Regions from separate parts of the Mesorhizobium sp. CA7 genome, predicted to be linked through region 1. Evidence: riboswitches for the same ligand, from Rfam matches in the RefSeq annotation. Region 1 holds a riboswitch; the other holds the start of a gene.
The links. A riboswitch is a leader RNA that binds a small molecule or an ion and turns the genes downstream of it on or off. The one in region 1 is predicted to bind S-adenosylmethionine.

Region 1 (3,400 bases):
CCAGACGCGCTGGGCGCGGCTGCGGCGGGTGACCTTTCCGCTGTTCTTCGCGCCGGAGATCCTGACTGGCGCTGCGGTGCCGCTGCTGCTGGCGCTGATTGCGGCAGCAAGCGCCGGCGTCAGCCTGCCCACGACGGCCTTGGGCGTGCTGGCGATCGCCTACCTGCCGGAATGGCTGCTGGCCTTTGCGAAGGGCTGGTACCTGTCGCCACGCAGCGTCACCGCGATGATTGTGCGCGATGCCCTGCTGCCGGCCATCTGGGCGCGCGCCTGGTTCGGCGGCGCCGTCGAATGGCGTGGCAACGCCATGACCATCCGCACCAAGGCGATGACCGAGCTGGAGGAGCTCGCCTAGAGCAATTCCAGGAAAGTGTGAAACGGTTTTCCGTCCGGAATTGCGGCTCTGGAAGGCTCGGGCCGCGGCGTTCTCAGGCTTCTATTTTGCTGCCTTCAGCGCCTGTTCCACGTCTTCCAGCAGATCGTCGCTGTCCTCCAGGCCGACGGAGAGCCTCAGCGTGCCTGGCCCGATGCCGAGCTCGGCGCGGGCCTCGTCGCTCAGGTTCTTGTGCGTCGTCGTCGCCGGATGGGTGATCAGGCTCTTGGCGTCACCGAGATTGTTCGAGATCAGCACGATGTCGAGCGCGTTCTGGAAGGCAAAGGCCGCCTGCTTGCCGCCTTTGACGTCGAGGCAGATCAGCGTCGAGCCTCCCGACATCTGCTTCTTGACGATATCCGCTTGCGGATGATCGGCGCGACCCGGATAGATGACACGGGCGATCTCCGGTCGGCCGGCAAGGAAATCCGCGATCTTGCCGGCGCTCTCGGTCTGCTGACGCACGCGCAGCGGCAGCGTCTCCAGGCCTTTGAGCAGCGTCCAGGCGTTGAAGGGCGACAGGCTGGGACCGGTGTGGCGGAAATAGTCGTGCAGGTTCTCGTCGATCCACTTCTTGTCCGACAGGATGACGCCGCCCAGGCAGCGGCCCTGGCCGTCTATGTGCTTGGTCGCCGAATAGACGACGATATGGGCGCCGAGCAGCAGGGGCTTCTGCTGCAGCGGCGTGGCGAAGACATTGTCGACGATCAGCCTGGCGCCGATCGAATTGGCGAGCCTGGCGACGGCCGCGATGTCGACCACCTCCAGCGTCGGGTTGGTCGGGCTTTCCAGGAAGAACAGCTTGGTGTTCGGCCTTATCGCCTTTTCCCAATTGGCGATGTCGGTGCCGTCGACCAGCGTCGCCTCGATGCCGTAGCGCGGCGCCAGCGTCTCGACCACCCAGCGGCAGGAGCCGAACAGGGCGCGCGCCGCGACGATATGATCTCCGGCCTTGGCGCTGCAGAGCAGCGCGGCGGTTACTGCGGCCATGCCGGAAGCGGTGGCGCGGGCATCCTCGGCGCCTTCCAGCGCGCACATGCGCTTTTCGAACATGTCGACGGTCGGGTTGGCGTAGCGCGAATAGATGAAGCCCGGCTCTTCGCCCTTGAAGCGGGCTTCCGCCGCTTGCGCCGTCTCGTAGACATAGCCTTGGGTGAGATACATCGCCTCGGATGTCTCGCCGAAACCGGAACGCAACGTTCCGCCATGCACGAGTGCCGTCTGAGGTTTCCAGTTGCGCTTCTTGGTGCTCATAGCCCTGCTTTCAGACACAAAAAAACCGGCCGCGAAGTCGCAACCGGTCCATATAGCCTTGCGGCTCGACGGTCCTTTAGCGACTTGTTTAACGTGGCTGCAAGCCGACCGGCCAAATCACCACGGGATAACGACCCTTTAGACCCGCGCCGCGCTTGCGTCAATTGCCGGCTTCATTAAGAGGTTTGTACCAGCCGGGCGGCAAGAGCCTGCTTAGATCCTCGCCCGGCCTTGTGAACGGAGCCAGCCTTTGCGGCAAACAGGCATTCTTCCGGATCAGGACATCGCAGCGCTGTTCGAGGCGAAGGCGCTGAAGTCGCCGCGCGCGCTGGACGCCGACCAGATCCAGCCGGCCAGCCTCGATCTAAGGCTCGGCGACAAGGCGTTTCGCGTGCGTGCCTCGTTCCTGCCGGGTCCGGATCATCGGGTCGTCGACAAGCTCGAGCGGCTGAAGCTGCACGAGATCAGCCTTGCCGAGGGCGCGGTGCTGGAAACCGGCTGCGTCTATATCGTGCCGCTGCTCGAGAGCCTGGCGCTGCCGGCGAACGTATCCGCCTCGGCCAATCCGAAGAGCTCGACCGGCCGTCTCGACATATTCACGCGCGTCATGACCGATCGCGGCCATGAGTTCGACAAGATTGCCGCCGGCTACCGCGGGCCGCTCTATCTCGAGGTCAGCCCGCGCACCTTCCCGATCGTCGTGCGCGCCGGCTCGCGGCTGTCGCAGATCCGCTTCCGCACCGGCAACGCGGTGCTCTCGGAGAATGAGCTGCGCGAACTTCACCGCGCCGAGATGCTGGTCGCCACCGAGCCGCCCAATATTTCAGGCGGCGGCATCGCGCTCTCCATCGATCTCGACGGCGACAAAGACGGCCTTGTCGGCTACCGCGGCAAGCACCACACCGGACTGGTCGACGTCGACAAGCGCGCCGCCCAGGATGTCGTCGATTTCTGGGAGCCGATCTACAAGAGCGGCGCCGGCGAACTGGTGCTCGATCCGGACGAATTCTATATCTTGGTCAGCCGAGAAGCCGTGCACGTGCCGCCGCTCTATGCCGCCGAGATGACACCCTTCGATCCGCTGGTCGGCGAGTTCCGCGTCCACTATGCCGGCTTCTTCGATCCGGGCTTCGGCCACTCCGCCGCCGGCGGCAGCGGCAGCCGCGCGGTGCTTGAAGTGCGCAGCCACGAGGTGCCTTTTATCCTCGACCACGGCCAGATCGTCGGCCGTCTCGTCTACGAGCATATGCTGAAACGCCCGCAGGCGCTTTACGGCACCGAACTCGGCTCGAACTATCAGGCGCAGGGCCTGAAGCTCTCCAAGCATTTTCGGGCAGCGCGGTGAGGTCCAAGTGGGGAGATGTCCGGAAGGGGACGCGCCGTCCCATCTGTTCTTCGTCATTCTAGGGCGGAGCAAGGAGCGAAGCGACGCGCGCAGACCCTAGAATCCATGCCGTGACGCCTGAGCGCCGCCACGGTGCCGAACGCTCACCAGCCAATTCCGCGAGAGAACTCGAACCATTCAGGATGATCTTCTGGAGCCTTGGCCGGTCTTGTGCCCGGGCATGCGGTGGGTAAGGTCGTTGGCGACACCGAAATAGCGTGCCACCTTCTGGCTCGCGGTCATGTAAACATAGCCTGTCATGTTGCGATCTTAGCTGGCGCTGCGCCAACGGTTATTCTGGACGGCAGCAGTCTACGCCCAATGTCACGGCATGGATTCTAGGGTCTGCGCGCGTCGCTTCGCTCCTTGCTCCGCCCTAGAATGACGAA
Region 2 (3,400 bases), on a different contig from region 1:
TCAGCCATCGTGGCACAACCGGTTGATCAACCCAGTGGCTATAGTCCTAACAGCATGCTGTCAAACGATCGGGATGCAATTATGCGCTGCGAATTTGTCAGATGAGTTATCTTATCGGCAAGTTGTGCGAACTGACTCGCAAAGAGCTTGATTGCATAGACGCCGGTAGAGGACCGCCCCTGTGTCAGCGCACGCAGTAGCTGGGCGCGGGGATCTCGCGGATAATCCGGCAGCTCCAGCAGACGTCGCCCGCCGAACCATTCCAGCGGATGGCCCAGCCCGGCGGAAACCATCAAACCTGCAAGATGATTGCTACCGCTGCGCGGCGATGTGCAGACGAGAATTCCCGCCCGTATTTCGGAAAGAATATTCGGGGGATTTCCACCACTGCCGGCGATCGACGAAAGAAACGAATTTCCGTCATCGCCTCAGCAAAAACACCGCCTGCTGACCAAAAAAATTCCAGAACCACCAGGGCATCGACAGGCCGATCTTCTGGCCGTTGGCGTCGAGCGCGGTTGCCTTCTCGACGGTCGCGCCGAGCTCTTCGCACAGATTGACGAAGTCGCGGATGGTGCAGAAATGGATGTTGGGCGTGTCGTACCAGGAGTAGGGCAGGTCCTTGGTGACCGGCATCCTGCCCTTGACCAACAGCGAGAAGCGCACGCGCCAGTGGCCGAAATTGGGGAAGGACACAATGGCGCGGTTGCCGATACGAAGCAGCTCGTCGAGCACCAGCTTCGGGTTGCGGGTCGCCTGCAGGGTCTGTGAGAGCACGACGAAATCGAAGCCCTTGTCGGGATAGAATTCGAGGTCCTTGTCGGCATCGCCCTGAACGACGGAAAGGCCGCGCGCCACGCATTCGTTGACGCCGCGCTGCGACAGTTCCAGCCCGCGGCCGTCGACCTGCTTGGTCGCCTGCAGGAGCTCCAGAAGCAGTCCGTCGCCCGAGCCGACATCGAGGACGCGCGAATTGGCCGGGATGAGATCGGTGACGACATCGAGGTCGACACGCTGGGCGCGATTGACGCTCATGGCTTCGCCTCCTGCATAGCGCATGATCCCGGTCCGAAAAGTCGGCGACTTGTCGGGGTCATAGGCTGAGCCCCCTGGCGCGGGCGGCGGAGGCGATGAAGCCGTTGATGGCCGCGAACAGCTCCGGCTCATCGAGCAGGAAGGCGTCGTGGCCGCGATCGGTCTCGATCTCGACGAAGGATACGGAAGCGCCCGCCGCGTTCAAGGCATGCACGATCGATCGGCTCTCCTCGGTCGGGAACAGCCAGTCGCTGGTGAAGGAAACCAGGCAAAAACGCGTCTTGGTGCCGGCGAAGGCGTCGGCGAGGCGCCCGCCGTGATCGGCGGCAAGGTCGAAATAGTCCATCGCGCGGGTCAGATAGAGGTAGGAATTGGCGTCGAAGCGGTCGACGAAAGTCATGCCCTGATGGCGCAGATAGCTCTCGATCTGGAAATCGGCGTCGAAGCCGAAGGTGAGCGCCTCGCGGTCCTGCAAATTGCGGCCGAACTTGCGGTGGAGCGCGGCTTCCGAAAGGTAGGTGATATGAGCGGCCATGCGCGCGACGGCGAGCCCTTTTTCCGGCCGCTTGCCGAAATCGAGATATTTGCCGCCATGCCAGTCGGGATCGGCCATGACGGCCTGTCGGCCGACTTCATGGAAGGCGATGTTCTGCGAGGAATGGCGGGCGCCGGTGGCGATGGGCAGGACGCAGAACACGCGCTCCGAATGGCTCGCCGCCCATTCAAGAACCTGCATGCCGCCCATCGAGCCGCCAAGGACGCAAAACAGCTTCTCGATGCCGAAATGATCGACCAGCATCGTCTGCGCGCGCACCATGTCGCGTATGGTGATGATCGGCAGGTCGAGCCCGTAGGGCTTGCCGGTCGCCGGGTTTGTGGAGGCCGGACCAGTCGAGCCGAGGCAGCCGCCGACGACATTGGAGCAGATGACGAAGAAACGGTTGGTATCGATGATCCTGCCGGGCCCGATCAGCACTTCCCACCAGCCCGGCTTGCCGGTCACCGGATTGGTGTTGGCGACATGCTGGTCGCCGGTCAGCGCATGGCAGACGAGGATGGCATTGGAACGCGCGTCGTTGAGCGTGCCATAGGTCTGGTAGGCAATCTGGAAGGGCGCAAGAAAGGTGCCGGCGTCGAGCTTCAGCGGCTTGTCGGGGCCGAACCGCAGCACCGGGCTCGACGGATGGTCGGCCTCGTCGTTGGTTCTTGCAGCACGCTGAGCGGCCATGTCCGTCCTCATCCTGTCCCGCATCGGTTTCGTCCCGACGCGGTGTCCGGCCGGCAGCGGACAATAAAAAACCGGCATTGCCGTCGCAAAGCCGGTTACAGGGTTGCAAACGGCCCTTTAGCGAATTGTTTAACGTGGCTGCAAGCCGACCGGCCAAATCACCACGGGAGTCTGGCAATCCTTCTAGGACCAGCGCCGCGCTTCGTCAACGGGTGGCCTCCTCGCGACCGGATACGGGTGCCAGCCGGCGGCACTCGACATTCCAGCCCGTGGCCTGTATTTCCGCTGCGGCCTTGAAGGCCTTCTCGACGGATTTGTGACATGAAGCAGGATCAGCCCCGTCCGACGCCCCGCGCGGGCATCATGGACATCGAGGCCTATGTACCGGGAAAAAGCACCGCGCCGGCCGGCGTGGCGAAAGTCTACAAGCTGTCGGCGAACGAAAATCCGCTCGGGCCCTCGCCGAAAGCGATCGAGGCCGCGCGCGAAGTGGCGGCGAAGCTCGATGTCTATCCGGACGGCTCTGCCCGCCGGCTGCGCGAGGCGATCGCCGAGGTGCATGGGCTGAACCCGGCCAACATCATCTGCTCCAACGGCTCCGACGAGATCCTGGGGCTGCTGGCGCAGAGCTATCTTGCGCCGGGCGACGAGGCCGTGTTCACCGAGCACGCCTTCATGGTCTACAAGATCTATATCCAGGCGGCCGGCGCCAAGCCGGTGGCGGTCAAGGAAACCGAGGAGCGCGCCGACATCGACGCGATTTTGGCCGCGGTGACGCCGGCGACGCGGATCGTGTTCCTCGCCAATCCCAACAATCCGACGGGCACCTATGTGCCGTTCCAGGAAGTGCGCCGGCTGCACGCTGCATTGCCGAAGAACGTGCTCCTGGTGCTCGACGCGGCCTATGCCGAATATGTGCGGCGCAACGACTACGAGGCCGGCATCGAGCTCGCCGGCAGTTCCGAGAACGTGGTGATGACCCGCACCTTCTCCAAGCTCGGGCTCGGCGGCGCGCGCGTCGGCTGGATGTACGGGCCGGCGCATATCGTCGATGCGATCAACCGCGTTCGCGGCCCCTTCAACGTCAACGCCACAGCGATCGAGGCTGGCATCGCCGCGATCCGCGACCGTGCCCAT

Region 2: it holds a riboswitch for S-adenosylmethionine, as region 1 does, so the genes downstream of both, metX (homoserine O-acetyltransferase MetX) here and LB552_RS06755 (O-succinylhomoserine sulfhydrylase) in region 1, are expected to answer to the same signal.

Annotation. Positions count from the first base shown of each region.
Region 1 is NZ_JAIUHH010000002.1:426,253-429,652, forward strand. It holds gene LB552_RS06750 (ceramide glucosyltransferase) at 1-355, shown strand, start outside; gene LB552_RS06755 (O-succinylhomoserine sulfhydrylase) at 437-1,627, opposite strand; SAM riboswitch at 1,684-1,761, opposite strand; gene LB552_RS06760 (2'-deoxycytidine 5'-triphosphate deaminase) at 1,878-2,972, shown strand; gene LB552_RS29605 (hypothetical protein) at 3,150-3,272, opposite strand.
Region 2 is NZ_JAIUHH010000011.1:77,953-81,352, forward strand. It holds gene LB552_RS19355 (glycosyltransferase) at 1-8, opposite strand, end outside; gene LB552_RS29900 (Stf0 family sulfotransferase) at 39-398, opposite strand; gene metW (methionine biosynthesis protein MetW) at 421-1,035, opposite strand; gene metX (homoserine O-acetyltransferase MetX) at 1,094-2,263, opposite strand; SAM riboswitch at 2,361-2,438, opposite strand; gene hisC (histidinol-phosphate transaminase) at 2,585-3,400, shown strand, end outside.